DNA from 2 places in the Vagococcus sp. JNUCC 83 genome. Region 1 is predicted to be linked to the other one. Evidence: predicted binding sites of a transcription regulator. Region 1 holds the regulator's gene; the other holds the start of a gene.

Region 1 (3,433 bases):
GATTTTACCAGCATCTTTAGTTGCTTGACGTTGTGCATCGTTAAAGTAAGCAGGAACTGTAATAACTGCTTTATCCACTTTTTCTCCTAAATAATCTTCAGCAAACCCTTTGATGTATTGTAAAATCATCGCTGAAACTTCTTGTGGAGTATATGTTTTTCCTTCAACTTCTACTTTATATCCAGGTTCACCCATATGACGTTTAATAGAAGAAATTGTATTTGGGTTTGTTACTGCTTGACGCTTAGCAACTTCACCTACTTGGATTTCTCCATTTTTAAATGATACAACAGATGGTGTTGTACGGTTACCTTCTGGGTTAGTAATAATTTTTGCTTCTCCACCTTCTAATACAGCTACTGCAGAGTTTGTTGTTCCTAAGTCAATACCAATTATTTTACTCATATTAAAGATCTCCTTTGTCTAATTAATTTATTTTTAAAAGTTAAATGTATATTATTGTGTCACAACCACCATTGCAGGTCGTAAAATACGTTCATGTAAAACATAACCTTTTTGCAACACTTGAACAATCACATCAGAATCTTGTCCATCTTCAGCTGGAACAGTTTGAACTGCTTGATGTAAATTAGGATCAAACGGTTCTCCTTCAGCTTTAATCTCTTCGATTCCTGACTCTTTAAAAGCATGTAACATACTTTCTCGAACCATCTCGATTCCTTTTTTCATTGCTTCACCATGCTCATCACTCACTTCAATCGCTAACGCACGATCTAAGTTATCTAGGGCTGGTAGTAATTCTTTTGCTAGTTCTTGCGCTCGATATCTAGATGCCTCTTCGCGTTCTTTTTTATGTCGATTTCGCATATTAGCAATCTCAGCTTGAGCTCTTAAGAACTGATCTTCCATCTTATCCAAATCTTCTTGAAGTTTTTCTTCGATAGATTCTTCAGAGTCTGTTTCTTCTATTATTTCTTCTGTTTCAACAGCATCATTATTTTCTACCGTTGCTTCGTTGTCTTTTTTTTCTTCCTCAACTACGTTATCAACTGATTCATCTTTTTTCACTTATGTCAGTCTCCTTTCACTCTCCACTATTTTCCAAATGTCGATAATATGTTTCTAGATGTCTAGAAAGCTCATCCGTCAAAACATCCATTACTCCTAACAGTTTCGAATAGGACATGTTAGCAGGTCCTAAAACAGCTACTAAACCTTTACCTCGTTGAAAAACATCGTATGACCCTGTAACTAAACTCATGTTTTGTAACAAGTCATTGTTTAGTTCCTCTCCAATCTTAATATCAATTTTCCCCGTTGTATCAGAGATAAGTAACTCCGTTAATTTGTCTGTATCACTGATAAGAGAATAAACTGATTGAAACTCGTTTGGGTTTGTTATAGCTTCAGAACTAAGTAGGTTCATTCCGCCACCAACATAGATTTGTTCATCAAATGCTTGATTAAACACATCTTCAAACAAGAACAAGATGTTACTTGAATTACTAAAGTAACGTTGGAGTACCAAAGGAATCTCTGTTCGAAGTTTGTGGTAAACTGTCAAAAGTGTCTCTCCCAACAATCGATCATTGATTATTCGAATCATTTTTTCGATATCTTCAGTTGATACTGAGTGTGGAATTGAAAACACTTGACTCTCAACATATCCTTCATCAATCACAATAATCGCCATCAACTGCCTAGCATTTAATGGTACAATTTGAAACCCTGTCAGTCGTCTTTCTTTTACTTCAGGTCCTAGTGAAAAAGCAGTATAGCTAGTCAACTCTGATAAAATATTAGCCGACCACTCAATAATCTCATTTGTAGCATTAAATTTTCGATTAAATAATCGTCTGATATGTTGAACATCAGTAGAACTTATCGTACTTGCGTCCATCAAATGATCGACATAATAACGATACCCTTGCATTGAGGGGATTCTACCAGAAGACGTGTGCATTTTTTGAATAAGACCAAAATCTTCCAATTTCGATAACTCATTTCGAATCGTTGCTGAACTAACAGTAATCCCATTATTCATCAAGGTCTTCGATCCTACAGGTTGTCCTGTTTCAGTATAGAGTTGAACTAACAATTGCAAGATGTGTTCTTGTCTACTACTCAACATGCGAATCACCTTCCTTATTAGCACTCATTTCTATTAAGTGCTAACTACATTATCAAATATATCAAGGATTATTTTTTTTGTCAACTAAAAGCACCTCTTTTTTAGCACTCTTTTCAATCGAGTGCTAATTTTTATTTAATAACGATAAAATACTTGATGTATAAAGGATTTGTCTTCATTATCCTACAAAAATAAGAAGATTATCACAAACAATTGTCACTTTATTTTGTCAAAAAAAAGAGAATAACAAAAAAACAGCCTAATTTTTTCACTTTAGACTGTTTTAATCTTATTTTTCTAGTAAAAACTTCTCAAAAACATCATTTCCTAAAATTAACCCTTTATCTGTTAACGACATAAATGAGTCTTTCACTTGTAACATCCCATCATCCATTAACTGTGTAGCAATCTCACCATAAACCGTTTCAAACGTCTGATTAAATTTCTCCTCAAAACGTTCCAAAGACACGCCTTGTTTTTTACGAAGCCCTAAAAACATCTCTTCTTCCATTTGATGTTTGATGGTTAGATTTTCCGTTGTTATAGTTGGTAGCTTATCTTCTCTTAATGGTTCTAGGTAATGTTGGATAGGCCCGTGATTTTTATAGCGAATATTCCCTAAATAACCACTGGCTCCTGCGCCTAGACCATAGTAGTGTTCATTATTCCAATAAACCAAGTTGTGACGACTTTCTTTTCCAGGCTCACAAAAATTACTCACTTCATAATGGTGCTTTCCTGCTAACGTCATCCGCTCAATTGCACGCTCAAACATATCTCCTTCGACATCAATGCCAGGCAGATGAAGTCGGCCTTGTCTTGCCCAATTATAAAACATCGTCTTATTTTCTAAGATAAGAGAATACATTGAATAGTGAGGTAAGTCTAATCCCAATGCTTTATCTAATGTGTCTTCAAAACTTTCCATCGTTTGGTTTGGCAAGGCATAAATTAAATCAATACTCACATTAGAAAAATCCGCTTTTTCTAATAAATTCATCGTATCAAAAACGTCTTGAGCAGAATGTTTTCGTCCAATTTTTTTTAGTAACCTGTCATCAAAGGTTTGAACTCCCATTGATAACCGGTTCACCCCATGCGTTTGGAGTACTTTAATCTTATCAAGTGTCAAATCACCAGGATTGGCCTCAACGGTAAACTCATCATTTGGGTCAAAGGGGAGTAAATCTTTTATCCCACTCAACAATCTATCTAGTTGTTTGGCTGATAAAGAAGTCGGGGTCCCACCACCTATGTAGATGGTCTCTGTTTTATCAGATGGGTAAGTTTGCTGGGTGAGTTTAATCTCTTTTAGTAACGCTTCAATGTATTCATCCACAG
Region 2 (3,433 bases), 1.1 Mb from region 1:
TACCGCCCATCATTGATGGATCCATACCACCAGGCATTCCTGGAGTTTCTGGTTCTGGTTTGTCAGCAATAACTCCCTCAGTAGTTAAGATTAAAGCTGAAACACTTGCAGCATTTTGTAAAGCTGAACGAGATACTTTAGTTGGATCTACGATACCAGCATCAATCATATTAACCCAAGTATCATCTTTAGCATTGTAACCAACGCCAGCATCAGCTTGTTTTAATTTGTCAACAACAACTGAGCCTTCCATACCAGCATTTTCAGCGATTTGACGAACAGGTTCTTCTAAAGCACGAACAACGATGTTCACACCAGTTTTTTCGTCACCAGTGACATCAAGTTCAGAAACTTTTGGCAATACATTAACAAATGCTGTACCACCACCTGCAACAATTCCTTCTTCAACAGCAGCACGAGTTGCGTTTAATGCATCTTCAATACGTAATTTTAATTCTTTTAATTCTGTTTCAGTTGCTGCACCAACTTTAATAACTGCAACACCACCAGCTAATTTAGCTAAGCGTTCTTGTAATTTTTCACGGTCAAAGTCTGATGTTGTTTCAGCAATTTGAGAACGGATTAATGACACACGATTTTCAATATCTTTTTTATCGCCATTTCCTTCAACAATTGTTGTGTTATCTTTATCGATAACCACTTTGCTTGCAGAACCTAACGCGTCGATTGTTGTGTCTTTTAAGTCTAATCCTAAATCTTCTGTTATAACAGTTGCGCCAGTTAAAGCGGCAATGTCTTGTAACATTTCTTTACGTCGGTCACCAAAACCTGGAGCTTTAACAGCAGCTACGTTGAATGTACCACGGATTTTATTTAAAACTAATGTTGGTAAAGCTTCACCATCAACATCATCAGCAATAATTAACAATGGTTTACCTTGTTGTAATATTTGTTCTAATAAAGGTAAAATATCTTGAATGTTAGAGATTTTTTTGTCTGTGATTAAGATGTATGGATTTTCTAAAACAGCTTCCATCTTGTCGTTGTCAGTTACCATATATTGAGATAAGTAACCACGGTCAAATTGCATTCCTTCTACAACATCTAATTCAGTTTCAATCCCTTTAGATTCTTCAATTGTGATAACGCCATCGTTACCAACTTTTTCCATTGCTTCAGAGATTAATTCACCAATTTTTTCACTACCAGAAGAAACAGCAGCTACTTGTGCAATCGATTCTTTAGAATCAATTTTTTTAGAAATAGCGTGTAATTCTTCAACAGCTTTTTTAGTAGCAAGCTCAATCCCACGGCGAATACCGATTGGATTTGCACCAGCAGTCACATTTTTAAGACCTTCACGAACAATTGCTTGTGTTAAAACAGTAGCAGTTGTTGTTCCATCACCAGCGATATCGTTTGTTTTAGAAGCTACTTCGGCTACTAATTGAGCACCCATGTTTTCAAAACGATCTTCCAGTTCAACTTCTTTAGCGATAGTGACACCATCATTTGTAATTAACGGAGAACCAAATGATTTATCTAAAACAACGTTACGTCCTTTAGGTCCTAAAGTTACTTTTACAATATTTGCTAATGTATCAACACCACGTACCATTGAGCTACGAGCATCTTCAGAGAATTTAATATCTTTTGCCATTTATTGTTCACCTCATCATTTTATTTTTTATTCTACGATTGCAATAATATCTTTATCATGTAGTACTAAGTAATCTTCGCCAGAGTCACTGACTTCTTGTCCGGCATATTTTTCAAATAGGACAGTTTGTCCAACGTTTACAGATACGGATAATTTTGTCCCATTTTCTAAAGTACGACCATCACCAACAGCAATGACCTCACCTGTTTGAGATTTTTCTTTTGAAGCTGATGTTAAAACTAATCCACTGGCAGTTTTTTCTTCTGCTTCTTTTACTTTAATAACAACACGATCTCCTAATGGTTTTAACAATGTGTATCCCTCCATAATTTTATATTTTTTAGCACTCTTATTTATCGAGTGCTAATCACATCTTTTATAATACAGACAAATGTTTTTTTTTGCAAGCATTTTGATACTTTAAGAATAGATACTTTTTATATTGAATTATTACCATCTTTAATCCTAACATGTCATAGTGAATGTTTTTAGTTTATTTTTGTTGATTGAATTGGACAAAAAACACCATGCAAAAGAAAATACACTATTACTTAGCAAAAAAGACTCAACGAAAAAATTCGTTAAGCCTTTTGGTTAGTCTTCTTTATAATTTGATAGGAAATAGATTAATGTTTGCATTTCATTGGTTAAGTCAACGTTTTGAATTTGAACTCCTTTTGGAACGTTAATTCGAATAGGTGTAAAGTTCATAATTCCTTTTATACCAGCTTCAACTAATTTATCAGTATTTTCTTGCGCGTGTGCTGGTGGGACTGTTAAAATAGCAACATCAATATGTTGTGCACGTATTTGTTCAACCATTTCACTAGCGTCATACACTGGAACACCATCTAATATACGACCAACAATATCTGGATTAACATCGAAAGCAGCACTGATACGAATGCTATCACTTTGGTGAAAACGATAGTTTAACAAGGCATGTCCTAAGTTACCCACACCAACTAAAGCCACATTTGTTAAGCGATCTTCATTTAGTGTTTTGGCAAAAAATGTCATTAAACTTTCTACATCATAGCCATAGCCACGTTTACCTAGTTCCCCAAAATAAGAAAAATCGCGGCGGATAGTGGCGCTATCAACTTTGACAGCTTCGCTTAATTCAGTTGAAGAAACCTTTTTTTTACCTGAATCAAATAAAAATTTTAAATATCGATAATACAAAGGTAACCTTTTGGCAGTTGCCTTTGGGATAGTCGTGTCTTTCATAATAATTCCCTCACTTTTTTATCTTATACCCTAATTGTTATAAAGTTCACGTTAATAGGATACCTTTACTAAAGGATAAAAGCAATTTTTACGCTTACACTTGAGTACTTATGAACGATAAATATACCAAACATAATACTATATTTATGATAAACTGTTTTTAGAAGTTAATAGATGGAGGAAGTTATGATTTTATTACAAGCCAATAATGTCTCTCGATTATTTGGAGATGACGTATTATTTGAAAACATACAATTAGACATACAAGATAAAAGTAGAATAGCATTAGTTGGACGAAACGGTGCTGGAAAATCGACATTACTAAAAATTTTAGCTGGAATGGAAGAACCAGACACAGGATTAGTAACGAAGACGAAGGATTTAACGATTGGTTATTTGGACCAACATACAGGCCTTGAATCAGATAAAACAATTTGGGAAGAGATGTTGAGTGTCTTTGATTATGTACAAGAAATGGAAAAAAAAATACGCCAGTTGGAGCAAGATATTGCCAATCCTGACATTCACGATGATGAAGAAGCTTACCAACAAGTGTTAAAGGATTATGATAAATTACAACAC

What was found. The regulator HrcA, encoded in region 1, represses chaperone genes, less so after heat shock. The targets are predictions, from matches to a motif close to TTAGCACTCNNNNNNNNNGAGTGCTAA.
Region 2: the regulator HrcA is predicted to act here: its motif matches at 1,962-1,988, upstream of groES (co-chaperone GroES).

Annotation. Positions count from the first base shown of each region.
Region 1 covers NZ_CM132204.1:1,246,851-1,250,283, forward strand. Annotated here, with positions in the region: gene dnaK (molecular chaperone DnaK) at 1-405, opposite strand, end outside; gene grpE (nucleotide exchange factor GrpE) at 457-1,029, opposite strand; gene hrcA (heat-inducible transcriptional repressor HrcA) at 1,046-2,092, opposite strand; gene hemW (radical SAM family heme chaperone HemW) at 2,382-3,433, opposite strand, start outside.
Region 2 covers NZ_CM132204.1:147,814-151,246, forward strand. Annotated here, with positions in the region: gene groL (chaperonin GroEL) at 1-1,621, opposite strand, end outside; gene groES (co-chaperone GroES) at 1,649-1,933, opposite strand; gene JNUCC83_RS00785 (redox-sensing transcriptional repressor Rex) at 2,216-2,851, opposite strand; gene JNUCC83_RS00790 (ABC-F family ATP-binding cassette domain-containing protein) at 3,038-3,433, shown strand, end outside.